DNA from 2 places in the Prevotella sp. P4-119 genome. Region 1 is predicted to be linked to the other one. Evidence: riboswitches for the same ligand, from Rfam matches in the RefSeq annotation. Region 1 holds a riboswitch; the other holds the start of a gene.
What was found. A riboswitch is a leader RNA that binds a small molecule or an ion and turns the genes downstream of it on or off. The one in region 1 is predicted to bind thiamine pyrophosphate.
Positions count from the first base shown of each region.

Region 1 (14,983 bases):
TGTGGGTGTATGCACCGGCGTTGAGCACGATGCCATCTACCGTAAATCCATCTTGCTGCATGCGGTTGATGAGTTCTCCCTCTACATTGCTCTGATAGTAGTCTATCTCCACATCGGGATAACGCTGCCGCAGCGTAGGCAGATAACTTTCAAACGACGAGGTGCCGTAGATGCCTGGTTCGCGCTGTCCGAGCAGATTAAGGTTGGGACCGTTCACAATAAGTATTTTCATCTGTTTCATCTTTTTTTGCGTGGTGCAAAGATACAACATTTTTTCAAATCCAGCCCCATTATCGCGATAAAATCGCACGATACCTGGCGGCACCATGTCTCATAGAACAGAAACCTTCGATTACTTGCTCTTAAGCGGAGAACTTTCGCTCATTTCTATGAGGAATGCCCATTTGCCGTCGGTAAGTTTCTGCAGCGTGATAGTGCCACCCATGGCTTCCATGATTTTGTGGCACAGGGGCAGTTCGAGATTGCTTCGGTCGCTCTGTGCATAGGGCTGCCTGTCGTTGAAGGCATCAAACAGTTCGGTTTTGTCTTTATCTTGGAAGTTGGCATGTGCCATCACCCAGATTTTCACCTGCTTGCCATCGCCCTCACATTTCACTTCCACCTGCCCTTCGGTCTTACGACAGTCGGCATTGAGTATGGCGTATGTCAGTACTTGCGAAAGACGCTTGGGATCAGCATAGACATAATGCTCCCGTCCGGCAGGTATCAGCGTAAACTCAAGGTTGTTACACTGCTCTTGTGTTTCGTGGATATCTGACAGTGTTGTTTCCACATTGACATTGGCTCTATACAACTGGAAGTCGTTCAGACCAGCCTTTCCGAGGTCGATGATGTCGTCGAAGAGGTTGATGAGCTGCGTTTTGTTGTTGGCTATGATTTTCATCATCCTGCGCTCGTCTTCGCTCAGATGGTTCGTATCAATCATGTCGATAGACATCTGGATGACATGGAGCGGATTGCGGATGAGTTTGCCCATATTGGCTATGAAGCGGGTCTTGCCGGCTTCGTTCTCTTTGGTAAGGACAAGCAGTTCTTTGGTTTTCTTCTTGAGTTTGCGTTCAACGACAGCTATGGTGAATAACACTATCAGGAAGAATGCCATAATGATGAGGCCAATAATGACATACACCTTGTTGCGCTCTAAGAAACTCACGGGTTTGCCGTAGTAAACGGCATCAGCGGGATAGAGTTCTTCGGGTATGCCGTAGGCTTTCAGCGTGTTGTAATTGAGGTATCTTTTGGCATTGTCGAGCTGTATCAGAGGAATATCTTTGGGTTGTGTGCCGTTCTCTATCTTCGAAAGCACTTCTTGCAACTTCTCTATGAATTCGTCGGAAGTGGGATATACGCCTCCTGCCAATGCGCCATCTCTGATGCCCAAATCGTAAAGTCCGAAAGCGGCATCGCCAGTCAACTGGCCCACAATCTGTCGCATGGCATTGTCGGGATATAATGCACGGGTGGCATTCTGGTTCTGACTGATCCACGAATCGAAGATTACTGTTGTGTTTTTGGGCAGTGTCATCAGTCGGTTTTGCAACTCGGCAGTAGTCATCTGCCTATTGTTGAGGTCGATGAAATTGATGTCGGGATGGTATTGCTCCAACACTTTTCGCGTTTTATATCTTGAAAGATAGCCTATCTGCCATGAATTAGTGACAAGGGCAAGATTCTTGGTATTCGGTTTGAGTTGTAAAGCCAATTCAATGGTCTCGTGTATAGAATAGGGATCGGTGATGAGTGCGGCATTGAAGCCGCGACGCGACTCTTCCAGTGGTATCTTCATACTTTCCACACACTCCTTACCACTGTTATAGTCCTTGGCACTGAAGGTGTATTCGCCAGAGAAAACAGCAACGCAAGGCACCTCTTTCCATGCGCCTTTCATAAATGTGCGATACATAATCCATGCTTCCTCACCTATCAGAATGACTATTTCCTTGCCTGTGGCATCATTGGTGTTCATGATAGATTCGGCTTTTTCCCGCATCAATACGCTGTCGCGCTGGGCTACAAGGTCAAGAAATTCCACTTCTACCGTCAACCGTCTGTTGACTGCATAACGTGAAACTACGGCACTGGCGAGGTTTTCCGCCCATGCATATCCCTGGAAATAAGAACTCAATACGAGCACTTCTTTCTTGCTTTGCGCCTCTTCTGACTGTGCTTGAACACTGGATATGGTTATGATTGACAGAAAAAATATAAACGCTATCGTTCTTTTCAGCATACTCATGTGGTGTATTATCATTTCCTATTTACTATCATTGGTTTAATTTTCTGCAAAGATACAACAATTTTTCAATTTTTAGAACTACAATGGTGATAAAATTACAGAGTAAATTGCAAAAGAAATATAATTGTCGCTCAGCAATAAAATGGATTGTTTTTTTGATAACGTTTTGGCAAGGAGTTTTAGATGCTTGGCAAAAGTATTGCCCAACGTTTAGCAAGGGTATTGTCTAACATTTGGCAAGAGTATTGTCTAACGATTGAAAAAGGTCTTTTCAACATTTGATAAAGATGTTATCCAACGTTTGATAAAGATGTTATCCAACGTTTGATAAAAGTATTATCCAACGTTTGATAAAGGTGTTATCCAATATTGGATAAAGGTGTTATCCATCGTTGGATAAAAATATTATCAAGGTTTGAAAAAGTGCTGATAAATCTCACTAACCCTATTTATACATTGATATACGTGGGTCGTTTAGCAGTTTCATGGTTATGAGAGATGGAAATCCGGTGGTCGAAGTGTGGTCGAAAACACCTGAAAGAAAAGCATTCGACCACCGCATAACATTCTGTTTCGCTTGATGTTATACCGTCATGGTGGTCGAGTGGTCGATTTTTGCAACATCGCGCGTGCGTAGGCGTACGCGCGTATATAGAGAAAGAGGTTCGTCTGACCATATCAAACGAACCTACCATTTTATATCACTTTCTCTCGCCATGGCAAAATTTAAGCAAGCTTAATTCTGCTCATTGGGCTTAACACAAACGCTCTTATTATCAAACGATGGTTTCTATAAAGTTTATGTTTCTATCATCAATAATTCTCTAAATGAAAGTGTGGCAACCATGGTCAGCAATACAAATAAAATTCTTTTCATAGTCCTATAAATTAAAAAAAGACAACTAATATTACATAGACTGATGAACAATATCCATATTGATTTTTTCACCCAACAATCACATAGTCTTCACTTCAATCTTCTCTCCAATTCCTGTTCCACCTTTTCGGGCTCTAAGTCGCGTGCCACTATACGTCCGCTATTGTCGGCAACAATCATGGCGGGGACTGCGGATATGCCCAACTGGGTTGCCATGGGAGAATGGAACATCTTACCATCGCACACTACGGGCCATGGGATGGAGTCGCGATCTACACGGTGGCGCACGTCTTTGATATTACCATCGAGACAGAGTGTCACCACGGCGAGTTTTGAACCGTAGGTCTTCTGGAGTTTCTGCAAACGGCGCTGTATGTCACCACTCTGATAACTCCATGTTGCCCAGACATTGACCACATTGACCTTACCATTGAGCTGTGCTTTCGATACGGGACGACCTTTAAGATCGGTAGCGGTAAACGAAGGGAGGACAGCACCCTGACGGTTCTTCTTCAGTACATCGAGTTGGCGGCGCAGCGTGAGCAACCGTGCATTGTTGGGTTGCGCCTTCAACATCACTGCTGCCAATTGGGCGGCTTGGTCGAAATCGGCATCTATGGTCAAGACAAAATAGCGATTGAGCAGATAAGTGCTAATGGGCGATTCGGGATGCTTACGGATATAGTCTGCCACCTCTTTACGCTCTTCAGGCGGTGTGAGGCGGTTGAGTTGTGAACGCAGATCGGTGAACTGCTCGTTGATCTTAGACCCTTTCACCGTAATCTCCTTCAGATGGGTGGCGTCGCCTTTGATATTGAGCGAAGTGCCAGGAGTGGCAAACACGGGCAGTTCGCTATAGTTGGGGAAGATGATGATAAAGGTATAGTCGCCCTGCACGGCTTTCTCGTAAGAGAAACGTCCGTCGCGCACCTTGATGGTATCGGTGCCCGTCATGCCTCCATCGGGACTATACACATAGAATTCGCCTTGATTCAGGTTTCTGAGTCGGCCCTCAAGACGGAATTTGTTACCGCTGATGCCACACGAAACGAGAATCAAGACGAACGAAATATATCCAAGAATTTTTCTCATTCTTTATTTGCTAACCTTGCTCAGCTCCAAGTCGTTGGCAGCATACTGAGCCAGTTTGGGATCTTTCTGGATGGCGCTGCGCAGATAAGAAGCTGCTGCGTCGTTGTTGCCCTGACGTGCATTGACAATGGCGTTGAGATAGTCGGTCATAGCGTCGGGATTCTTCACGTTAGCCAGTGTCTGAGTGGCACGGGCGTAGTCTTTATTGAGCAACTGTGCCAGAGCAGCGCTGTTAGAGTTTACACCTGCGAAGTCTTGCTGTGCCAGAGCGTAGTTGCCCTGTGCCAGATGCAGGTTACCCAGAGCCTCTGCCAGATTGTTGGCACCGGCTGCACGTGAGATATAATCCTCTGCGGTCTTAGCATCACCCTGCTGCAGAGCCAGCAGACCCATGTTGGCATTGGCCTCAGCATTCTTAGCATCGAGGGTGCGTGCCATGCTCAGATATTTCTGTGCCTCGGCATTGTTGCCCTTCTGCATAGCCAGTACGGCGAGGTTGTTGTAAGCGCGGCTGTCCTCACGATAGAGGTTGGTTGTGGTTTTGAGAATGTCCTCACGCTGTGCATCGGTATCGGCGATAGATGCTGCATAGAGCAGTTCCTCAACGCTGAGCTTAGAAGCATCTTCTTTATACTGAGCGAAAATCTGATCGTCATCGCGACCGATTGTCTCATAGTTGATGGTCATGCGGGCACGACGCAGTTCGGGCAGAATGCCGTCTGCCAATTCGCGGAAGCCCTGACTCATGTTCTTAATCTGCTGCTCACGCTCCTGTGGGTCCTGATACATAGAGAGAACGCGGAGGATAACATCCTTGTCTTGAATGTTGCTGGCTTTAACCAACTCCTGGAAACCTTCCCAGTCCTGTGCGGTATATTGTGAAGAGAGGTTGGCGTCGATCTTGGCAGCCTTCATCTGTTTCTTCACGTATGACTCGGTGTTCTTCTGACGCTTGTTGGCGAGCTTCTCGTTGAGAGACACACCACCATCGGGCGAAGCATAGGCTGAGATTTCTACATTATTGATATTGAGACCTTCCTGATCCTGTGCAATGCGCTTGAGCAGACTGGTGAACTCCTGTACGGAATTGCTCTTCAACTCGCTCTTGCGAAGTTCAGCCTGCTGGATGAGGAACTTGATAGTAGCATCAAACTTCTGTTCGTTGACACGCTGGAATGCATCCTGCGATGTGCAGGGATTAGCACTGGTAATGGTAGAACGATAGAGTTCGCTGGTGGCAATCACACCTGTTGCAACCTTGACAGCTGGTACTTGCACCTCTTTCTTACCAACGCGTGCGTTGAAGGTGAGATAGAGGTCGCTCTTCTGCATGGCAGGCTGATAAGCGAAATTGGCTTTCATGGTATAGTGGCCGCCTACCTTATAGGAGATGGACTGATCGTTGCCCAACACCTTTTCGCCCTGGAATGTTGCACTCTGTCCCTTAACGGCAGTCTCTACGCCATTGTCGGTGAAGCGCAGTTCCGGTGTTACGGTAACCACAGCTTTCTTGGCCATATACTTCTCAGGGAACATACCATTGATTGTTGCAGGTACCTGACCCGACTCGGCAACCAACGGATTGGGTACTACCTTGAAGTTGTCGGCAGACAATTCTCCAAGCTTTCCACCACACGATGTCAGTGCGGCAACTGCCACTGCTGACAGAAATACTAATTTCTTCATTATTCTATCTGTTTTTTACCTGTTTTTTTAAGATATTGCAAAGATAGTCACTTATTCTGTAAAAGACCGAATAAGACTGGATTTTTAGTGATTTTTAAGGTATATTTGCCGTCATTCTATCTATTTGGCATCATAAGTGCGATATACCAAATAGCATCCATCGGCATCGAGGGTAAAACGGGCTCCTAAGGATTCGTTGAGCGTGCCTTGCCACAGTTCTTCATAGGAATAGGCAGACCAACGAAGGCCTTCTGACGTGAGTCGAGTGGTATTGAAACTGAAGATACTGACCTGCTGGCCTGCGAAACTATCAAAGGTTTGGCGACCTTCTGCTGCAACAAACCATCCATAATCGGTCAACATCAGGGGTTCGATATTCATCTGACGGTAATAGCGCATCATCAAGGCGATATTGCCAAGGGTATGGTCTTCACGCATTCCAGTAGCACCAAGATAGGCTAAGCGTAAACGGCAATGATTACTGACGGAGGACTGATAGTGGTCCAAGCAATAGCGTGTGGCTTTAGTGAGGTCGTTGTCTTCCTGTTCGGTAATCCGTGCCAACCGTGAGCGATACTGCGAAGGAATGCTGTCACCATCGCCCACTACAACATCAGCATCGGGCCAATGGGCAATGGATCCGTCGCAACAAACCACATGGGGAGCAGAACGAAGCACTCCGAGCGGTATGGCATGGGTGGGAAACACACCATTGGCAAGGATAACGGCATCGGGACGAAAGAGGAATTGCGACATCATCATGCTTCTGAGGTTGAGGGTGACTGCTGGCATTGATGATTCTGGCGATGCATCAGTTGACGCCACTTAAACCATCCTGCTACGGCAATCACAACATAGAGTCCATAGAGTCCTGCCTTAAAGGGAATGCCTTTGGTGACATAGAGGAACGTGCATACCACATCGACTGCAATCCAAAAGAACCATTGCTCCATATATTTGCGTGCCAATGCCCATAGGCCCACAAAACTCAGCGCATTGGTGAAGGCATCGAGTACAGGAACGGTAGAATTGGTCCAAGTGATGAGTATATAGTAGGTAGCTCCCCACGCTGCAAAGAAGAACACCGTGACTGGCAGATAAAGACGTAGGGGCATGTGACTGATGGGAAGCGTACGCTTCTCGCCGTGTCCCCATTTCCATACGATATAGCCATAGACTGCTGCCAAAGTATAATAGGTAGCCATTCCTGCATCACCATAGAGTCCGTGCTGCCAATAGAGCCAGATATCGAGGGCGGGCATCACGATGCCTACTATCCAAAGAAAAATACTGGCCCGATACTCCAGCCAGATATATATCAAACCGAGTATCGTGGTCAGTATGTCAAGCCCATGTAGGGCAATATAGTCGTACATGATTAGAATTTCAATGTCAGATGGGTCATGAAGGTTGTGCCTGCCATAGGAATATAGCTGATGGCACTCAGACGATGATCCTTGGTATAGCCGGCACTCTCGCTAACAGCATTGTACCATACGAAACCAGAAGGAGCATAGCAACGACCGAAGATATTGTTGATATCGAAACCGATGGTCACATACTTGATACCACATGCCTTGGTAACCTTTGAACCATAGTTGATGCTGAGGTCGCTCTGTGAATAGCAAGGCAGTGAACGGTCTTTGCTCTCGGAGTTGTCGAGATACTGACTGCTGACGAAATTGGTATGCCATGTGGCAGAGAATCCTGCATAGTGGAGGTCGATGAAGCCGTTGAGGATGGCAGAAGGTGAGAATGACAAGGTTGAATTGTCGTAGTGGATCTTCAATGGATCACCGTCCCAGTTATCTACATACTCGTCGAAATCCTTGATCTTGTTCTTGCTCAGACTGGCATTTCCTTCCAACGACATCCATGACAAGGGTGCCCATCCTGCTGTGAGCTCTACGCCCATACGATAGGAATCTTTCACATTGGTGGTGAGTGCCTCACCGATGTCGCTCAGCTGACCGGTCTGTACCAACTGGTTGTCATAACCCATATAGTAGAAATTGGCACCGGCATGCCAGTTGCTGCCCTGATACTGATAGCCAAACTCTACGTCGAGCAACTTCTCTTGCTCTGGGAATGGATAGTTGTAGTTGTCGGTATAGTTGTTGCGCTCAGGTTCGCGATTACTGTAAGCTACAGAAGCATAGGCCTTATGACCATTGTTGGTATAGCTGATACCTGCCTTGGGATTGAAGAAATTGAACTTCTCGTTGATGTCCAATACTTGGTTCTTATAGGTACCGTCAGCCTGCTCCACAAATTTATCGTTGACACCATCGGTCTTGTATTCTACACGACGGAACTGCAAATCGGCAAATACATTCCAGTTGTCGGCAAAACGATAGTTGGCCTTAACAAAGGCGCTATAGTCATACTTATGGGCATCAGAATCATAGTATTTATACTGACCATTGCTGCCCAGGAACTGGTTTTCTGCTGCCTGATTGGCAATATAGGTGAGATAGCCCCAGTGGTTGCCACGGAACTGCTGAAGGTTCAATCCGCCAATAACATCCCAGTGTTCATCCTTGTAGTTGGTGTTATACACGATGCCATAGGTGTGCTGGGTCAGCCCCTTCTTGCGCACAAAGTCGGAACGCTTTACGAAATTGCCGTCTGCATCATAGAAGGTGAGACCAAACTTAGCAAATTTCGACTGGCTCTTGAACTCGTTGTAGTAGCCATAACCATAGGTGTAGTGTACGGCAAAGTTGTGACTCCAATGGTCGTTGGGAGTCCAAACAGCAGAAAGGATATTGTGGTTCTGATAGAAATTGTCGGTGGTCTTGTTCCAAAGACTACCATCACGCATGGTGTAAGGCACGATGGTATAGTCGCCCTTGCCGTTGCGCACCAATCCTGCTGTCAGGATATTGAACTTCCCGAGACCAGCAGCATCCATATCCTTATAGGTATAGATACCATCGCTCATCAACGTGAAGTTGGTGTCATAGTCGCTGGCGAGCACACCATTCCATGCCTGGCCGGTCTTTTCAAAGTTGCCGATATTCTTGTAGCTCACCTTGAAATTGTCAGCAAGCCATGTCAGTCCACCATAGTAAGAACCTGATCGTCCTGATGTTCCATCGATATAGCCATCGGTAGCGGTCTCATGATAGGCACCGTCGAAGATCAGGTGTTTGCCCAACAAACCTGTTGAGAAGCTGACACCTGTATTATAGGTGTTGAAGCTACCAAACGAACCTGTCACCTCTGCGGTAGGGATAAGCGATGGGAAAGCAGTAGCCATAGAGATGCTACCACCAAAGGCTCCATCACCATTGGTAGATGAACCAACACCGCGCTGAATCTGCACACTACCCAAAAGAGCGGCATAGCTGTTCATATTGGCCCAGAACACGGTCTGATCCTCAGGAGAGTTAAGGGCTACACCATCGAGGGTGACATTGATGCGGCTACCTGCAGCACCACGAATACGCATATAGCTGGTACCAGTGCCCAATCCATTCTCACCCCATGCAAGGATGCCGGGTGTGCGCGAAAGGAGGAATGGGAGTTCCTTTCCTGTACGAGAAAATTGCTGGAGTTCTGATTTCTTAATGTTGGCTACGGCATAAGGAGCTTCCTTGGCTGCACGTACACCTTTTACTACTACCTCATTCAGCTGGTGCACCTTGACGGTGTCGATTGTGGCTTGTGCCCATACGGCTTGACTGGCAAAAACACAGCACACCACACTGAATGCAATCCTGTTTAATCTTTTCATTGAATGTTTGTTATAAACCTTAAACTATATAAAGGGGGAAAGAACGTAGTCCAAGGAAAATTCCTACGACAGCATTACCTGTACAGGTTCTATGGGTATGTTCTCAGCCTCCGTCTCTTCTACGAGTAGGTAGCACCCCTTAGTTAGCGCTCTGCTAACCGATTGCAAAATTACTATAAATAATTGAAACTGCAAAATTATTGTTATTTTTTTGAGCATGAGCACCTTGTGCGCAACAAAGAGGAACACACGACCTCCACCACTTCTTCCTGACAAAGCCTACAAGGAGAAACCGTTACCAAAGGAACTATAACGGGAGTTATCAGGATTGACCACGATTTGCTCTACTACGATTTCGGGAGCTATCATTACAAATCGGCAGATTGGGTAAACTTGAGTACACTCTTCTCACTTTTTGCGAATCTCACAAACTGTTCGGCTGCATTGACATAAAGTCCACAGAGGTCATCAATACTTGACATGAAACTGTCTTACCATTCCAATAATCGTCAAAACTACACACACCACTCCCCATCCTTATAATTATATAATAGGTGTAAGCAGTATTGCCACACCTTCCAACGTGTGGCAATACTGCCGATGCCATGAGTACGCACCTATCGGTTGCGTAGCACGCCAAACTATAAGATAGAAGCACCATTGTCCAATGCAGACAATGGTGCCAAAGGGTTATAATTTCTCACCGTAGCAAAGGTCGCCACAGTCGCCAAAACCAGGAATGATATATTTGTGTTCATTCATTCCGGCATCAATGGCGGCACACCAAACAGTGGCATCGTCGGGCAACACAGGACGAATGGTATCAATTCCCTCTTGTGTAGCTATCACACTGGCGATATGTATCTTGCGAGGCTTACCTGTTTTGCAAAGCGCTTCAATGGCAGCAGCCATCGAACCACCTGTAGCCAGCATCGGATCAACAAGTATCAAAGTCTTGCCCTTAATGCTGGGCGATGCCATATACTCGGTATGAACGCCCACTTCGGTATGCTCGCGGTTGGTGTACATGCGATAGGCAGACACAAAAGCATTCTCTGCACGGTCAAACACCTGAAGGAATCCTTCATGGAAAGGCAAGCCCGCACGCAATACAGTACCTACAACAATTTCATCTTTAGGCACTTGAATATCACAAATGCCCAACGGTGTGGTAACAGATTTCAACTTGTAATCGAGCGTCTTAGATATCTCATAAGCCATCAACTCACCCACACGCTTGATGTTATTACGGAACAACAGACGGTTGCGCTGATGATTCTTGTCGCGCAATTCAGCCATATAGAGGTGCATCACGCTGTTCTCTTCATCGAAATTGATAATTTTCATAGATTGCTTCGGTTTTTGACCGCAAAGATAAGAAATGTTCGCGGAATTTTGCAAAGTCAGCGTGACAATTATTTGCGAGACCACCCATTTTTAACTACTTTAACCAAAAAATGGCCCATCTAAACGCTAAAAAAACTAAAAGCCGACCAGTAAATTCGGAATTCTTTGTAACTTTGCGCCGTAAAACGGATAATAGTAATTTCAAACTCAAATATTTTTCATTATTATGGCAAAGTTAGATTTGACACAGTATGGCATCACAGGCTCAACCGTGATTGCTCACAATCCTTCGTATGAGTTTCTCTTTGAAGAGGAGACAAAGGCAGGACTGACTGGTTTCGATAAAGGTCAGAACACTGAGCTCAACGCAGTAAACGTAAAGACCGGTATCTACACCGGACGTTCTCCTAAGGACAAGTACATCGTTGACGATGCACAGAGCCACAATAAGGTTTGGTGGACCACCGAAGAATACAAGAACGACAACCACCCCATGAGCGAGGAGGTTTGGGCAAAAGTTAAGGATATCGCTATCAAGGAGCTCTGCAACAAGCAGCTCTACGTAGTTGATGCTTTCTGCGGTGCCAACGAGGCAACACGTCTGGCTGTACGCTTCATCGTTGAAGTAGCATGGCAGGCACACTTTGTTACCAACATGTTCATCCAGCCTACCAAAGAGGAACTGGAGAACTTCAAACCTAACTTCGTTATCTACAATGCCTCTAAGGCTAAGGTTGAGAACTTCAAAGAGCTCGGCCTCAACTCAGAAACTTGCGTAGCCTTCAACACCACTTCACGCGAACAGTGCATCATCAACACATGGTACGGCGGTGAGATGAAGAAGGGTATGTTCTCTATGCAGAACTACTTCCTGCCTCTCCAGGGCATTGCTTCTATGCACTGCTCAGCCAATACCGATATGGAAGGTAAGAACACCGCAATCTTCTTCGGTCTCTCTGGTACAGGTAAGACCACTCTTTCTACCGATCCTAAGCGTCTGCTTATCGGTGACGACGAGCACGGATGGGACGACGAAGGCGTATTCAACCTCGAAGGTGGTTGCTATGCAAAGGTTATTAACCTCGACAAAGAAAGCGAACCCGATATCTACGGTGCTATCAAGCGCAACGCTCTGCTCGAGAACGTAACAGTTGCTGCCGACGGCAAGATCGACTTCGCAGACAAGAGCGTAACTGAGAACACCCGCGTATCATATCCTATCGAGCACATCGAGAAGATCGTGAAGAAGGTGAACGGTCGTAGCGCAGGTCCTGCTGCCAAGAACGTTATCTTCCTGTCAGCCGACGCATTCGGCGTACTGCCTCCAGTATCTATCCTGTCTCCTGAGCAGACCAAGTACTACTTCCTCAGCGGATTCACCGCTAAGTTGGCTGGTACAGAGCGCGGTATCACCGAGCCTACTCCAACCTTCTCTGCTTGCTTCGGTCAGGCATTCCTCGAGTTGCATCCTACCAAGTATGCTGAAGAGCTCGTGAAAAAGATGGAGAAGAGCGGTGCCAAGGCTTATCTCGTAAACACTGGTTGGAATGGTACTGGCAAGCGTATCTCTATCCGCGACACTCGTGGTATCATCGATGCTATCCTCGGTGGCGCTATCCTGAACGCTCCTACCAAGAAGATTCCTTACTTCGACTTCGAAGTTCCCACACAGCTTGAGGGTGTTGACACCAACATTCTCGACCCACGCGACACTTACGCTGACGCTGCAGAGTGGAACAAGAAGGCTGAGGATCTGGCTGCCCGCTTCATCAAGAACTTCAAGAAGTATGAGGGCAACGAGGCTGGTAAGGCTCTCGTAGCTGCTGGTCCAAAACTCTAATAGACCCGTCTATTCATTCTAAATATGGCTCGTTTCCTCCGTGGAAACGGGCTTTTTTTGTTATACACCTTCTTTCAGAAATTGACAGAAGTCAAAGAAACATAGCAAACCGACAAAATAAAGACCTCTACACGATGGTCATCTGAAAGAAATGTAGTTACTTTGCACCCGCAATTGAGAGATAAAGGTAAAAGATTTATTTAGGAACTAATAGACAAGAATTCTAATTAATTATGTTTGATTTACACACAATGGCCATTCTGGCGACTGTGGCAATATCGGCTGTCATGTGCCTAATAACATTGACACACACGAATGTCCGTTAACAACAAGAGTGCGACTTGAGCTATTCATGTCACACTCTTTTTATGTTTAGAAATTCTAAAATATGTCACATTATCATATAATTTACTTAATAAAAGCACCAAATATGACGCTATTTGCAGAATTGTGAGTAAATTTGCATCCAAAATTGAAATATTTCAAATGAAAAAACTCGTAAATGCAGCATGCATGCTGTTGGTCATAGCTGTTTTGACATCATGTCTGAAGTCTAACGATGATGAGGCCGTATATTATAACGACGCCGCAATCACGTCGTTTACCTTGGGCACACTCAACCGCTATCTGCACACAACAACAGCAGCAGGAAAGGACTCTATCTACAAGACAAGCGTAGCAGCATCAAGCTACAAATTCAACATCGACCAGATCAATCACGTCATCTTCAACCCCGACTCACTGCCTTTGGGTATTGATGCGTCAAAGGTGGTATGCACCATAGGTACAAAGAACAATGGCATAGTAGTCATCAAAAACCTCAACAACGACTCACTGAAATTCTACACCTCATCAGACAGCATCGACTTTTCGCAACCACGCGAAGCCCGTGTCTATGCTACCGATGGTATGTCGTATCAGAAATACACCATCAAAGTGAATGTCCACCAAGAAGACGGCGATGCCTTTGGATGGAAACAAATGGCTGACAACAACCAGTTGGCAGCACTCTCTGGCATGAAGGCCATGGTATTGGGCAAGCGTATCTTCGTATTCGGCAACGATGGCGGCACTACCGTTGGCTATACCACCACCGATGGCAACGAATGGACTACACTCACTCCCAACATCAACACACCGCTGACCGCAGGAGCATACAAACAAACCGTGGCAAATGCAGATTCTATCTACATGATGAACGGCAACATGCTGTTGCGCACTGCCGACGGCAGCCAATGGGACGAGATTGGCGAGACAACAGCTATTGCCAAACTCATCGGTGCAAGCAAGAAAGAACTCTACGGCATGACTGCCGACAACAAACTCATGGTATCACGCGACGGTGGACACCAGTGGCAAGCCGATGCCATCGACGCAAGCGAATCACTCCTACCCACTGCAACAGTCGCCACGACATGCTATCCAATGAACATGGCAGACTCTACCGACTATGTCGTTATGGCAGGCAACAGTACAGCAAACGCCAAAGCTGCCGTGGTATGGAGAAAGATTGCAGAATTCAACTATCATAGCGAGCCAGGACAATGGGTATATATGGAAGCCGACGGCAACAGATACGAACTGCCACAACTCGACAACCTCACACTGGTGCCCTACGATGACGGCGTACTCGCCATCGGTACGGTGAATGGCAATTTTACCTATATCTACCAGTCGCGCGACAACGGTATCACTTGGAAAAAGAACAAGTACTACCAACTGCCAAACGATTTCGATACCAGCACCACACGCTATGCCGCCACATCAGACGGTGTGAATATCTGGCTCTTCGGCGGAGTAAACGGCGAAGTATGGCGTGGCAGACTCAACAAACTGGCGTGGTAAAAGAACGAAACTATCTTTGAGAAAGATACTGCAAACACTGGTTCTCCTCACACTGACCATACATGCCAGTGCACAGGAAGCTCCCGAATATCGAGCCGAGATAGGCGGGGCAATAGGACTGGTGGCCTATGAAGGCGATTTCAACGGCAATCCGCTACGCAACCAGCAACCCATGCTGACCCTCGTAGGACGCTATCGCCTCAATCCACGCATGGCACTGGCTGCCAATATCAGTTGGGGACAACTGAAAGGATCGTCAACCCATGCCAACACCTACTACCCGGATTTGGAGCCCATGAG
Region 1 covers NZ_NPJB01000023.1:80,092-95,074, forward strand. The annotation lists gene aroQ (type II 3-dehydroquinate dehydratase) at 1-232, opposite strand, end outside; gene CIK89_RS02505 (HAMP domain-containing sensor histidine kinase) at 353-2,251, opposite strand; gene CIK89_RS02510 (TlpA disulfide reductase family protein) at 3,225-4,226, opposite strand; gene CIK89_RS02515 (lipopolysaccharide assembly protein LapB) at 4,230-5,912, opposite strand; gene CIK89_RS02520 (thiamine diphosphokinase) at 6,033-6,674, opposite strand; gene pnuC (nicotinamide riboside transporter PnuC) at 6,671-7,288, opposite strand; gene CIK89_RS02530 (TonB-dependent receptor) at 7,291-9,651, opposite strand; TPP riboswitch at 9,695-9,801, opposite strand; gene upp (uracil phosphoribosyltransferase) at 10,342-10,998, opposite strand; gene pckA (phosphoenolpyruvate carboxykinase (ATP)) at 11,225-12,838, shown strand; gene CIK89_RS02545 (DUF6242 domain-containing protein) at 13,325-14,683, shown strand; gene CIK89_RS02550 (DUF6089 family protein) at 14,700-14,983, shown strand, end outside.

Region 2 (14,983 bases), on a different contig from region 1:
GGGAGATGGCGGGCGGTGACTCCACCTAAGGCTACTACCTGATGGTCGATGATGCCAGAATGGGCGGCTTGCCGCAGGACGGACTCCTGGAATGCGGCATGGTAACCGGTCTTGGAAATGCTGTTGAAGATGGGACTGAGAAATACGTAGTCGCACTGGGTCTTGCGCTCTGCTACCTCTGCAAGACTGTGGCACGAAGCGGAAAGGCTGCCGTGGAAGGCAGCGGGGGGCTGGGGATTGCGACGGTTGAGGTGAATGCCGTGGAGGGGAAACTCTTCGACAAGGTGGAAATGGTCGTGGAGCACGATGCGACCAAGCCACTGAGTAGGAACGGTGGCAAGAAACTGTCTGACGGCGTCTGCCGAGGCGGTGGGCTTGCGCACATGGAGCAGGTCGATACCGCTGCGGAAGAGGGTGTCGATGGTAGAAACCTCTCCCGGCAGAAAGTCGGGAGAGGTGATGACAATCCATTTCATAGGTTGCAGGATGAAGATGGATGGTTATTTCTTGAGTTTCTCGATGATCTGGTCGGCAACGCGCTTTCCTGACATCAGCATGCCACCGAAAATGGGCCCCATGCGAGGAGTGCCTGCCACTGCAGACGATGCCATGCCGCAGACGTAGAGGCCGGGGTAGATCTCACGGGTGCCTTCTACGACCATGCGCTCGCCTTCTATTACGTCGAGGGAACGCTCGCCGATAACACCGCCGGTGGCTGTGTCGAGGCTGATGCCGTTTTTGCGGGCAACGACCTTACACATCTCGCTGTCGTGACCTGTGCCGTCGATAACGCATTTCGCCATGATATTTAGCGGGTCAACATGGAGGCCTTCACGGAGTACTGGAGTCCAGTTGACCACAACACCACTGACAACATTGTTTTTGAAGATGACGTCTTCTACCGAATAGCAGTTGAAGATGGTGGCACCGGCATGAACGGCGTGGTAGAGCAGGGCAGATGTGCTCTCTACGGAGTCGATGGTGTAGAGTCCGTCTTCAAAGGCCTGATAGTTGATGTCGAAGTCCTTGACGATGTGCATGGCTTCTTCCTGAATGACAATCTGGTTGAACATCATTGCGCCTCCCCACATGCCGCCACCAGGAGACAACTTGCGGTCGAACTGGGCTACACGGAGACCTGCCTTGGCGAGGTAATAGGCGGCGACGATGCCTGAGGGGCCTCCGCCCACAATGGCTACGTCGAGATTCAGATTACGTTGGAGTTTGTCGAAATAGGTACTGATGATACCTTTTGATACTTGTGTTTCAATCATTGTTTGTTGTTGTTTATTGGGTTATAGATTTGTTACTTTTCTTCTTCGCAGCTCTTTAGGGAATGGCTGATGCGTGCTGCGCAGAAATTAGGGCCACACATGGTGCAGTAGTTGGCATCGACGGAATTGCTTGCCTTGTAGTATTCCAGGGCGCGTTCGGGATCTAACGAGAGGTTGAACTGGTCTTTCCAACGGAAGTCGTAGCGTGCCTTGCTCAGCGCATTGTCGCGGACGGTGGCACCGGGATGACCCTTGGCAAGGTCGGCAGCATGGGCGGCAATCTTGTAGGTTACAACACCAGTGCGCACATCGTCTTTGTCGGGGAGGGCAAGGTGCTCCTTAGGGGTGACGTAGCAGAGCATGGCGGTGCCGTACCATCCGATCATCGAGGCGCCGATGGCAGAGGTGATGTGGTCGTAGGCGGGGGCAATATCGGTGACGAGCGGACCGAGGGTGTAGAAGGGTGCTCCGTGGCATTTCTCGATTTGGCGCTCCATATTCTCCTTGATCTTATGCATGGGAACATGACCGGGACCTTCGATGAATGCCTGTACGTGTTTGGCCCAAGCACGCTCTACGAGTTCACCCATGGTGTCGAGTTCGGCAAACTGCGCCGCGTCGTTGGCATCGTAGGTAGAACCGGGACGGAGGCCGTCACCAAGGGAGATGGCTACATCGTACTGGGCACAGATGTCGCAGATGTCATCGAAGTGCTCGTAGAGGAAACTCTCTTTCTGGTGTACCTTACACCATTTGGAGATGATACTGCCTCCGCGACTGACAATACCCGTCAGACGGGTGTCGGCAAGATGGATGTTCTTCAGACGGATGCCGCAATGGATGGTGAAATAGTCCACTCCCTGTTCGCACTGCTCGATGAGCGTATCGCGGAAAATCTCCCACGTCAGGTCTTCTGCCTTGCCGTTGACCTTCTCAAAAGCCTGATACATCGGTACGGTACCTACGGGAACGGGGCAGTTGCGCAGAATCCATTCGCGCGTTTCGTGGATGTCTTTTCCCGTGGAAAGGTCCATCAGCGTGTCGCCGCCCCATTTGCAACTCCAAACGGCCTTTTCCACCTCTTCCTCGATGCCCGATGTGGTGGCGGAATTACCGATATTGGTATTGATCTTCACCAGGAAATTGGTACCGATAATCATCGGCTCGCTTTCGGGATGCTTGCGGTTGGCTGGGATTACGGCACGTCCCTCAGCAATCTCCTTGCAGACAAATTCCGGGGTGATGTGGGTGGTAATGCCCAATTCCTCGCAGTTCATGTTCTCGCGTATTGCCACATACTCCATCTCTTGCGTGATGATGCCCTGTTTGGCGAAGTACATCTGTGTCTCTCCCGCCTTGCGACCGTCAATCCACGGTTGACGCAATTTAGGGAGTCCCTGTTTCAGGTCGATAGCCATATCGGGGTCGCTGTACGGTCCGCTGGTGTCATAGACATAGACGGGGGCATTGGCTTCTTCATGGCGCACATCGCCCTTGAAAGTGACGGTGGGGGTGAGGTTTACCTTTCTCATACCCACGCGCAGTTCCGGATAGCGTTTTCCTTGCAGATAGACTTTCTCGGAAGATGGATAATTGATCTTGATTTTTGTTTCCATTTCTTTTATATTGAGTTATTTGGCTATTTCTTTCTCTGTAAGACGGATGAAACGTTGCATCTCTTCCACAGGACTGTCGGCATTGAGGATGGCTCCGCTTACGGCAATACCGCTGACTCCAGTTGCCATGACGTCAGGGATGTCGGAGGACAAAATGCCGCCAATGGCTACGATAGGGATGGTGATGTGGTGGAGCTTCATCTGACTGACAATACGGCGGTAACCGTCTGCACCGAGGATGGGGGACAGTTTTTGTTTGGTGGTGGTGAAGCGGAACGGACCGCAGCCGATGTAGTCGGCTCCATCGCGGTAGAGTCGTTCGACATCGTCGAAGGTGTTGGCGGTGCCGCCGATGACATATCGGCTGCCCAGGAGTTTGCGTGCCTCACTCACGGGCATATCGTTCTTGCCGAGATGTACGCCGTCGGCACCTGCCTCCTGTACCCATTCTGCATGGTCATCGAGGATGAATGTGGCATGATATGTCTTGCAGAGTTGGCCGATGGCTGTGGCTGCCGCCAGGAACGTATCTTTCGGCGCGTCTTTCATGCGGAGCTGGATCCAGCGACATCCGCCTGCCAAGGCGAGGCGTGCTCCTTCTACGTAGTCGTAACGGTCGTTGGTGTGTGTAATAAACTGTATCATTGTATGATTAGCTTTTCTGGGTTAAACAAATGGTTTACTGGGCCGTTGCCCCTTCCTATGCTGACATCCTTGCCGGCTTCTATGGCAGAGGACAGGTAGCACTTGGCCTGTTGTATCGCCTCGGGAAGGGATGAGCCACGGGCGATAAATGAGGCAATGGCGGAGGATAGGGTGCAACCCGTGCCGTGGGTGTTGCGTGTAGTAACGGTGGGATGGGAGAATGACAACGGAGGGGTGTCGGCTTGGTAGAGTACGTCGGTCTTGGCCTGTCCTTCCAGATGTCCGCCCTTGATGAGTACCGCCCTGCAACCGAGTTGCAGAATGTGGCGGGCGGCACGTTCTGTGTCGTCTATGCTGCGGATGGAGGTGTGGGAGAGGACTTCGGCTTCGGGGATGTTGGGAGTCAGCAGGGTGCATAGGGGGAGGAGGCGTTGGCAGAATGCCTCAACCGCATGGGGTTGCATGAGTAGCGCCCCGCTCGTAGAAACCATAACGGGGTCGATCACCAATGTGGCATGGGGATAAGGGGAGAGGGTGTCGGCAATGGCACGGATGATCTCTGCATTATTGACCATTCCCACCTTGATTACATTTGGGGCGATGTCGTCCATGACCGCCTTGATCTGTCCGGCTACGATGTCTGGACGGATGGCTTGCACCGCCTGCACGCCAGTGGTGTTCTGAACGGTGACGGATGTGATGGCGGTAGCGGCATAAATGCCCAAGGCCGACATGGTCTTGAGGTCTGCCTGGATGCCGGCTCCACCGCAACTGTCGGATCCTGCTATGGTCAGTACGCTAATATACCTCATTTTGTTTTCATTTTTCTGAGGTACATCTGCTGACGTACTTTCAAAGACGATACGGAATAGAAACAGCTTCTGGATTTCTGCCTGAACCATCAAGGCGAGAAAAAAGAAGCAATCCCTTCGGCAGCATTACCTGCATCAGGTTCTATGGGTATAATCTCAGCAACACAATCGTGACGCACCCCTTATTTCTTCTTGTAAGTATGATACAAAGGTAGTGAAAAATTACAGATAATGATGATGATGGTCTGTTATTTAAGATTTATTCACACCGACAGCGACCCAATGGGTGTTGGATCGCTGTCGGACGGAAACCAGTTTCGGTTTATTTTTCGGTATAGAACTTGATGAGGCGGGTGAGGGCTTCTTGGCAGACGGGACAGAAGTCGGGGTGCTCGTTGGTGCGCATACGACAATCTTCCTGTCCGCGCCATACGCCATGGGTGAGATAGCCGCCACCCTCTACCAGCGAGGCGCGTCCTTCGTCGATGAGTTTCTGCCATTTGGCAGGATGCGTGGTGTGGGTGGTGAGGTTGGGTTCCCAGGGTTCGGTATCGGCAAAATACATGGGGTCGTCGTCACCGTAGGGATATTCGTCGCCAAGGCCGCCAAAGGAGTGACCGAATTCATGAACCACCACAGGAAGGAACTGTTGGCCACGCGTGTAACAGAGGTTGTAGGAATTGTAGATGCCTCCGCCGCCATAGTGGGCTGTATTCGCCAGGATAATGATATGTTCGTATGGTGTTCCTGCCAACAGGTCGTGAAGGCGTTTGAGGTGCAGGGTGGTCAGGTAGCGTGTGGAATAGAAGGTGTCGAAATGGCTTCCCAGGGCGGTGTCGAGCCAGATGTTCTTACCGGGTTGGCTGACGTCTGTATCATGGGAAGGCGATTGGATGGCGATGATATTGAAACGATCTTGCAGTTGCTTGAATGGTTCGTGGCGAAACAGCGCCTCGGTGGCTGCACGGCAGTCGGCAAGATACTGATCCATCTGTCCGACGGTGTAGCCCTCGGCAACAAAAGCCACATGGATGCATCGGGCGGTGTCGGCGGCAGCATGAATCGTGGTGTAACGACTCTGCTGGTGCTGGCGACGGATGAGGATGTCGGTGGGATTGACACGATGGGTCATCGACGCCATGGTGCGGGCATGATAGTCGCGCAGGGTGACGGTGATCTCTACAGCTTGGCGGGGGTAGGGAACGAGGAATACGTTTTCAAATGACCGACTGGTCTGCCGTGCTTCGGCAGTAGAGAGCCATTCCTGAAAGAGGGTGGAGAAGGAGTGGCGGTAGATGACGGTTCCTGTGGCTGCATCTTTCATGGTGATGTCGCCGTTGCCTTCTAAAGGCAGTTGGTCGAGATGATGACGCCGACCGTACCATCCGGCACTCTTGTGGAGTTGGTCGAGGTAGATATGCTGGCTCTTCTTGTCACCGGCAAAGATGTAGTCGAGGCGCAGGGTGCTGTCGTTGAAGAACTGTTGGAAATCTTGTGCATGCAGACTGATGGCGGTCATGAGCAGAACAAGGAATGAGACGTAACGTTTCATAAGATGTCATTGATTAGTTGTTGGATATAAGGACGAGGCCAGTCGCGAAGGTGCAGCCGCTGTTGGTCGTACTGCATGAGGTCGAGATCGACAGACACCCGACTTCCCTGTCGGCCGCAACGCTGTTCTGTAGCCTTAAGCAACGCGTTGAGGGAGTCGGCAGACAAGTCGGTCGTGCCTTTGATCAAGCGGTTCATATACATGATGCCGCTGCCTTTGATGTCGGTAGTCCATAAGAGGCGACTGCATGTGGTGTCGGTCAGCATAGTCTGCAGCCATTGTGACGCCCACTGGATGTGGGCGGCCTGCCGATGGTTGGAACCGAGCGAGATGATTACTGTTGCCATAGGGTAGGGCACTATTTCTTTTCTTTCACAAAACCATGACGGTAGGCATAGAGCAGCTGTCGGAGGTCGTCAATCTGTGCACGCAGTTCGTCACCCTTGTCGGTATCTGCCACATGCATGCGATGGGTGGAGAGTTCGACCAACTGGGTTGTTGACTTGATGTCGGAACCTTTTCTGATAGCATCGGAAGCACTTGTGAAGGGTTCGTGTTGAACCAACTGGAATCCACGTGAGTGATAGACCAAGGTGTAGCCCGCAATACCTGTCTCGCTATGATACGCCTCGGAGAATCCTCCATCGATGACCATCAGTTTGCCATTGGCTTTGATGGGGTTCTCACCTTTGGAGGCATGGACGGGAACGTGGCCGTTGATGATGTGGCGGTTGGGGCCTGCCACACCGAATGCATCAAGGATGCGGTCGCAGACTTCTTCGGAGTCGCGCAACTGGAAATAGTAGCCTTTCTCCTCTTTATAGGTCTCGCGGTCGGTAAGGAAATAACGCTCAAACGTAGCCATCTTTGACTTGTCAAACAAGGGTGAGTCTTTACCACACCAAAGGTAGAGGAAATAGTCGATGGCGTACTGACGAAGTTCCGGATCTGTATCGCTATTGAATGCAGAACGGATGAGCATGCCCAAGCGTGTCATCAGTTCCATACCGCTGTAATGCTCTCCATGATAGAGTGCAACGCTCTTCAGCGAACCGTCAGCATTGAGCGGACAGGAGGCGTGAAACAGCAGGTTGTGGTTGCTGATATTGTACATGCAACCATGTGACAGGAGCATCTTGACATGCTTGTGGAGCTTCTCGCTGACTTGAAACGAGTGGTGGAGCTTCTCCATCAACTGTGTCTCTTCGGGAGTCAGTTCGAATGTCGGTTGACAGTCGGGACCTGATACGATAGTGGGGAAGAGGCAGGAAGTCATGGGGTAAGCGGTGTCGCCGATGGTGCAGGTGGCGTGAGCATAGTCAATCGCTTCGAGCAGACAACGATCCTGCATTGCCCATTCTGTGCGGCGCTTGAAGATGGTAGCTTCTGTCTTGAACTGTATGACGGTGATGGCCTTGTGCATCAATGCCGTGAGGCGCATGGTCTTTTCATCGAGGTGGGAACCTTTCAGAAGTTTGGGTTTGAACTCTTTGCAGGGATCGTCGCCGTAGGTCTCCATGGCAAAGGTTGCCAATGGTACGAGGTTGATGCCGTAGCCTTCTTCGAGAGTGGCTAAGTTGGCGTAGCGCAACGAAAGGCGCAGCACATTGCAGATACAGGCATCGTTGCCGGCAGCAGCGCCCATCCATAGAATATCGTGGTTGCCCCACTGGATGTCCCAGGAATGGTAATGGCGCATGGTGTCGAGGATGATGTGGGCACCGGGGCCTCGGTCGAAGATGTCGCCCAGGATGTGTAATTGGTCGATGGCGAGTCGCTGGATGACGTGGCAGAGGGCGATGATGAAGTCGTCGGCACGTCCTGTAGAAATAATCGTATCTACAATCACGGTGACGTAGGCAGCCTTGTCGGTATCGTCGGTACGCTCATGAAGCAGTTCTTCGATGATGTAAGAGAAATCGGGAGGCAGCGATTTTCTAACCTTAGAACGTGTGTATTTGCTGCTGACGTCGCGGCAGACAGCCACCAACCGATGGATGGTGATATGGTACCAGTCCTCCAGATCGGATTCAGCGGCTTTGATGAGTTCGATTTTCTGTTCGGGATAATAGATGAGCGTGCACAGTTCTCGCTGTTCTTTGTCGCGGATGTCGCCGGCAAAGAGTTCGCCCACCTTACGCTTGATATTTCCAGATGCGTTTTTCAAAACATGCTGGAAAGCCTCGCTCTCACCGTGTAAGTCGGCAAGGAAGTGTTCTGTGCCCTTGGGGAGATTGAGTATTGCTTCAAGGTTAATGATTTCCGTCGATGCTGCCGCAACAGTAGGGAAACTGTTGGACAGGAGTTGCAAATAGTGCATGTCGCGACGGAGGGTAACGGATTCTTTCGTCATATCTTCAGATGGTTTTTGATTTGTCGTTCTATGTTTCGGGTGACGCGGTCGTTGAGTGGGGGGAATGGCATGAATCCTTCGTCGAAGCCGGTTTCCTCAACCATGACCTGCATCAGGCGTCTGGCGCTTTTCAGCAGCCGGAGTTCTTCTAAACTCTCTGTGAGTTTCTCTTCGTTGCAGTCGTGTTCGCGTAATTCTTTGTCGAGTTCGCATAGGTGAAAGACAGTTAGTTTGTTACGGGATATGAGACGATGCAACAGTCGGAAGGTTTCTATCAGTCGTTTGTTTTCGCTGGTGAAACTCATTCCGATGGTTTCTTCTATTCCCTTTGACGGTTTGTAGTGGTCGGGAAAGAAGGGGTGCGACTTCATTTCGTCGAAGTGAGGGCAATCGCATTGCAGGATACGAAGTCCTCTGTCTATCAGCTGTTCAATTTGCTCCTGCTGTGCATAACAGCGGATCTGGCGCCACCCTTCTTCGTCAAGGTGTGGCGGCGTGTGTGATGCCGGCAGATTAAGCCAGCGGATATCTTGGGTGATTCCAGCCTTGATGGCCAGTCGGAGTGTTGACAAGGTTTCCGGTTGCATCAGTTCGATGGTATTGCTGTCCATGATGCGTCGGTAGATCTGTGTCAGTTGTCGGAGTGTTTCTTCGGCTGTGATGGAACAGGTGATAATGGGGTTGCGCACAATGATGATGCGTTTGTTCCAGTTTAGTTTGCGCAGACACTCTTCTTCCATGGCTCCCTCCACAACGATGGCATATGCCTGACTGATGATGCGGCGTTGGAACAGTAAGGCTTTAGGGAGCTTCTCTTTCCAATACCGCTGGTTGAAAAACCAAGGTTCCAGCTGTCCGTGGGGAGAGACGACCAAGCGAATGGCCTTGGTGCGAGCTTTGGTAAAAAGTCTGGCAGTCGATGTACGCCAGCATCCGTGTATGTGGAGGATGTTGATGTCTGCCATCTGGAGTATTTTCAGCGCCTCCTGGCAGTCTGTGGCGAAGAACATCGCAGTCTCATGTGAAGACACTCTTGACAGCATGGCGATATATTGGGCGGTCATGCTGTCTGTCTTGTCGAAGTAGTGTAGGATATTCATGAGACGTAAACTTGATTTGAAGTTTGAAAATTGTGATAATAGGCTATGTGTGCTTCTCTGAAATTATTTTCGGATAAAATCAAAGCGGTCGGCTCGCCGATGCCGCCACATCAACCATGCGTTTTGCCAGACGGTTCGCACTTCAAGCCATGGTGCCTTCCACCAGGAGATGTGTTCGTCAAACTGTCTGCAGGTGCTGAGGAAGATGGTCAGTCGTGTTACCAATGTCAGCAGAAGGGCTACGGTGGCAGCAACGGTCACGACGAGGTTTGATGCGGATATGGCATAGGCAAGCGCTGCCATGGGAAGCAGCCATCCCAGATGGAGCATCCATTGGTCGGTGTTGCAGAGCAATCGATGTCGTAATCCGCGCTTCATCAGCGTGCGACTCTCTAAATAGTAGAGATGGTCGTAAAGCCACGTCTTGTCAGCAGGGCAACGCTGACAGAGCTGCGCTTGAAAGTCATAGACAAAAGCGGTGCGGTGTGGTGTTGCCATCTCGTTGACAATGAAGTCGTATTCTCCCCGAAGATGAACCAGGTTGTGGAGAAATCCCTTTTGTTGGATAAAGTCTGATTTACGGAACATCAGATTACAGCCGATGTTACGATAGGCAATTCCGTTTTTGATGCGATGCAGTTGGTAACACAGCGTGTTGAGGCGGTCATAGCGCCAATAGGCAGGAGTGTCGGCATCATAACTGGTGTAGCCCATGACCAGGTCTTTGTCGTCGGTTGCGTGTTCCGCCATGGTTGCCAACCAGCGGTTGCCTGTGGGTTTGCAGTCTATGTCGGTTATCAATATCCAATCGCCCTTTGAGGCCTTGACGGCCATGGTAAGCGAGAGTTTCCTGCGGCTGATGTAATGGCTTGATTCGGGAATAAAAGTGGTGTAGAGCCGTGGATATTTAGCTTTTGCACGCGTAAGCACGTCTTGTGTATCATCCGTTGATGATTCATCGACAATGATGACCTCCCATTTTCCCCGGTACTGTTGTTCCAAGAGTTGGGGCAGTCTTTCTTCCAATTCACAGGCATTGTCGTGTACGGCCAGGACAATGGAAACAAACGGTAGTGCGGAGGTTGCCCCTGTTGGGGTATGAACCTCCGTCGTCTCTGTAGAATCACTATTGCAGGTGCTTTCATCGACATCGTTCTCCGAGGCATTCTGTATGTCGTCAGCCATTTTGATACGGGGACGTCTTGCCATGCTGCTGAACCAAGGAGAGATGAGGGCCAACAGCAATAGGAAAACAGATATTGCAATAGAGAAATAGTCGAATGTGATAGTCATAGTCCTTTGATGATGAGAGTGTTATGGTGTTTATAGATCTTCGCTCATGTAGCTTTTCGGCAGTTGGCGGCAATTGTATTGTGAAGCCATGATTTCTCCATAAGCTCCAGCAGACCGGATGGCAATCAAGTCACCACGATGGCATTTGTTGAGGTCTATCTGTTTGGCAAATACGTCGCTTGACTCACAGATTGGTCCTACCACATCGTAGGTGTCGGCAGGTTCGTCGCTCGAAATGTTCTCTATCTTATGATAGGCTTGATAGAGGGCAGGGCGGATGAGGTCTGTCATTCCAGCGTCGATGATGGCAAACTGCTTGACGGCGCCTTGTTTTATATATAAGGTACGCGCGATGAGCGTTCCACATTGTGCGACTACGGCACGACCTAACTCAAAATGTAGGGTTTGTCCTGGACGCAAGCGCAACTTTTTGGCATATACGTTGAAATAATCCTGGAAATTGGGAATGGGGACTCGGTTGGGGTGTTGGTAGTCGATGCCGAGACCTCCGCCCACGTTGACGTTTTCTATCTGGATGTGGTGTTTTTCCAGTAGGTCCTGCAGTTCGTTGATTCTGTTGCAGAGCGCTTCAAAATCGCCCATGTCGAGGATCTGGCTTCCGATGTGGAAATGGAGGCCTACAAATTTCACGTTGTTGAGTTTGGCAGCTTCTTCGATGCTTGCCAGCATGTCGTCCATGGCAATACCGAATTTATTTTCAGCCAGTCCGGTGGTGATATTGGCATGGGTGTGTGCTCCTACGTTAGGATTGATGCGAAGGGCAATGCGAGCCACCTTTCCCTTGGCGGCAGCCAGTTCGTTGATAACCTCTAATTCGGCAATACTCTCCACGTTGAAAGCGAAAATATCTTTGTCGAGTCCGAGGTTGATCTCCCAGTCGCTCTTTCCTACGCCCGCATAGACAATTTTAGAGGCAGGGAATCCTGCTTTGAGAGCTGCTTCTATTTCGCCGCCACTCACGCAGTCGGCTCCCAGTCCAGCCTCTCTGATGATGCGGAGCAGGTATGGGTTTGCATTAGCTTTTACGGCATAGTGTACGCAGAAACCTTCATGTCGCATAGTCTCTTGACAGATGGTCTGAAGAGTCTTGCGCAACAGTTCTGTGTCATAGTAGTAGAAAGGGGTGCGGAGTTGTTGAAATTTATGGGTGGGAAATTGTCCTTTTGTCATTGTGTTGTCTATTTTGCATTTCAGACAATCGGGAGGAGCCTTAGTAGAGAGGTCTCCTCCCTTTGTCGTTGGTTTTACTTATTGAATAAGGTATCACTTAAACTTTGAAGTGCACGTTTCTTATCTTCCTCGCGAATAAGGAATGAGATATTATAATTAGAACCACCATAGCTGACCATGCGAACAGGGATATTCTTCATGGCGTCGAGCGTCATGGTTTCGAATCCGATGTTCGACCAGTCGAGGTCACCTACCACACAGATGATGCACATGCCGGTATCTACGGTTACTGTGCCGTATTTCTTGAGTTCGTCAACGATTTCTCCAAGGTGTGCGGAGTTGTCTATTGACATGGAAACTCCCACTTCTGACGTACAAACCATGTCGATAGGAGTTTGGTAGCTCTCAAAGATTTCGAATACCTTGCGCAGGAAGCCTGTTGCGAGGAGCATGCGGCTAGACTTGATCTTGATGGCGATGATATTGTCTTTTGCAGCAACAGCCTTGATTTTGCCATATTCAGTCTGGTTGGAAATGGTAGTACCTTCAGCCTCAGGATCCATCGTGTTGAGCAGACGTACGGGGATTCCGGCATATTTTGCAGGTTGGATGCAGGTGGGGTGCAGGATTTTAGCACCGAAATATGCCAATTCAGCAGCCTCTTCGAAATGGAGGTGGTGTACGGGTTCGGTCTTTTCAACGACACGTGGGTCGTTGTTGTGCATACCGTCAATATCTGTCCAGATCTGGATTTCCTCGGCGTTGATAGCTGCTCCGATGAGCGATGCAGTATAGTCAGAACCGCCACGTTGGAGGTTGTCTATCTCGCCATAGGCATTACGGCAGATGAATCCTTGGGTGATATATACCTGATTGTCAGGGTTCTTCTCCATGATGGCAGAGAGTTTCTCGCGGATGTAGGTGGGGTCAGGCTCCGAGTTTTTGTCGGTGCGCATGAAATCGAGTGCGTTGAGCAGTACAGCCTTGATACCTTGTTCTTTCATGTAGTTGACCACCATGTTGGTTGACATCATTTCACCTTGAGCCACAATGCTTTTCTCTTCAAACGAAGTGAAGAGCTCTTTGGTGAAGGAGCGCAGGTAGTTCATCTCCGATGCGATGAATTCATGGGTGTTTTGTTTCATCTCGTCGGTGGTGTAGAGTTCTTCAATATGCTTCATGTATTTCTTTTCAAGCATATTGATCACTTCGTTCGCTCCCTCCGGATTCTTCTTGTAGAGATAATCAGAGATTTCTATCAGGGAGTTTGTTGTTCCTGACATGGCAGAGAGAACGATGAAAACGGGTTCGCCTGATTTCGTAACCAGGTTGACAACTTCCTTCATGCGGCTTGGTGAACCTACCGAAGTACCGCCAAATTTCATTACTTTCATAGTGTATGTTTATTTTAATTTTGTTCTACTTTGTATTTTGCTTCAAACAGACAGGTCTTCTCGCACTTCATATCCGCTGTTGTATGTTTCCTGCGAACTGTCAGTATCGTCGGAGAGCATCATGATCTTGTTGTAATCGTCGGTAACCAGTTCGAGATGTTTTCCGCAGCAACGATAGACGATGCCAGGATAATCCTTCAGCAAAGGAATATTGTGGGTAGTCATTACGACGGACGTTCCTGTCTGTGTAACATTTCTCAGCAGCTGTATGATGTTGTTGGCTGTTTCTGGGTCAAGATTGCCTGTTGGTTCATCGGCTATGATAACCTTGGGTTTGTTGAGAATGGCGCGTGCAATAGCGATGCGTTGCTGTTCTCCGCCGGAGAGTTCGTGAGGCATTCGCTCTGTTTTTTCTGTCATTTCAACGTCTTCAAGGACTTCGCTGATGCGCTGTTCGATTTCTTCCTTATCTTTCCATCCTGTAGCTTTGAGCACAAACTGCAGATTGTCGTGAACGTTTCTGTCGCTCAGGAGTTGGAAATCCTGGAAGATAATTCCCATCTGTCGGCGCAAGGCAGGTACGTATCTGCGTTTCAATTTGCGGATATCGTGGTTGAAAACCATGGCATTGTCTGCCTCGTCCAAGTCGAGTTCGAAGTAGAGTGTTTTGAGTAGTGTACTCTTTCCTGAACCTACACGACCGATGATGTAGATGAATTCGCCCTCGTTGACATGGAAATCCACATGTTCGAGTACGAGAGACCCGTCATCTTGGCGGATGGTGGCGTTTTTATAGTCTATCAGCATATATGGAAGCTTTAAAAAGTTTTATTTCATAGTTCCTTTAGCCTTTTCTTGGCGGCGTTTTTTGTCCCAGTTGGGGTCGTGGCGTTTTTGCAGTTCTGCTGCGACATCCTCGATGCGGAGTCCTTTGGCGGTAAGCATGACGAGGAGATGGTAGAGCAGGTCTGATGCCTCATAGACCAGGTGCTCGTCAGTACCGTTTGTGGCTTCTATTACTGTTTCAAGTGCTTCTTCTCCAACTTTTTGTGATATTTTGTTGATGCCTTTGTTGAAAAGGCTTGTAGTGTAAGATCCCTCAGGCATTTCCTTTTTGCGCTTGTCGATAAAATCCTGCAGTTCGGTGAGGAAGAGTATGGGACTTGTTTCGTTGTCTTCTCCCCAGCAGGTGTCGGTACCTGTGTGGCAGGTAGGTCCAACGGGATTGACTCTGACGAGGAGCGTGTCGTTGTCGCAATCGTTTTTGATGCTGACGAGATTGAGGAAATGTCCAGACGTCTCACCTTTTGTCCAAAGGGTCTGACGGCTTCTGCTCCAGAATGTGACATGACCTGTTTCGATGGTTTTCTTATAGGCCTCTTCATTCATGAAGCCGAGCATGAGCACGTTTTTTGTTGTTGCGTCCTGGATGATGGCAGGCACGAGGCCGTCCATTTTTTCAAAATCTATTTTCATAATCTTACTTTGATGCCTTGTTGGTGTAAATACTGTTTGAGTGTCGGTATGGCGATTTCGCCGAAGTGGAAAACGCTTGCTGCGAGTGCTGCGTCTGAATGTCCTTCTATGAAAGTGTCGCGGAAGTGTTCCATCGCTCCAGCTCCTCCGCTTGCGATGACGGGTATGGAGAGGTTGTCTGTGAGTTGGCGCAGGGCTTCGTTGGCAAATCCTGTTTTTACTCCGTCGTGGTCCATACTTGTGAACAGGATTTCTCCTGCTCCGCGCTCTTGTGCTT
Region 2 covers NZ_NPJB01000080.1:23,616-38,598, reverse strand. The annotation lists gene CIK89_RS09135 (thiamine phosphate synthase) at 1-476, opposite strand, end outside; gene CIK89_RS09130 (sulfide-dependent adenosine diphosphate thiazole synthase) at 501-1,274, opposite strand; gene thiC (phosphomethylpyrimidine synthase ThiC) at 1,307-2,890, opposite strand; gene CIK89_RS09120 (thiamine phosphate synthase) at 2,906-3,535, opposite strand; gene thiD (bifunctional hydroxymethylpyrimidine kinase/phosphomethylpyrimidine kinase) at 3,532-4,347, opposite strand; TPP riboswitch at 4,442-4,540, opposite strand; gene CIK89_RS09110 (M64 family metallopeptidase) at 4,670-5,899, opposite strand; gene CIK89_RS09105 (2-amino-4-hydroxy-6-hydroxymethyldihydropteridine diphosphokinase) at 5,896-6,246, opposite strand; gene CIK89_RS09100 (fructose-1,6-bisphosphatase) at 6,258-8,252, opposite strand; gene CIK89_RS09095 (hypothetical protein) at 8,249-9,352, opposite strand; gene CIK89_RS09090 (glycosyltransferase) at 9,416-10,645, opposite strand; gene lysA (diaminopimelate decarboxylase) at 10,676-11,836, opposite strand; gene CIK89_RS09080 (aspartate kinase) at 11,911-13,230, opposite strand; gene CIK89_RS09075 (cell division ATP-binding protein FtsE) at 13,273-14,037, opposite strand; gene hisIE (bifunctional phosphoribosyl-AMP cyclohydrolase/phosphoribosyl-ATP diphosphatase HisIE) at 14,059-14,706, opposite strand; gene hisF (imidazole glycerol phosphate synthase subunit HisF) at 14,703-14,983, opposite strand, start outside.
Region 2: linked by a shared signal. The riboswitch ahead of thiD (bifunctional hydroxymethylpyrimidine kinase/phosphomethylpyrimidine kinase) and the one ahead of CIK89_RS02530 (TonB-dependent receptor) in region 1 are both predicted to bind thiamine pyrophosphate.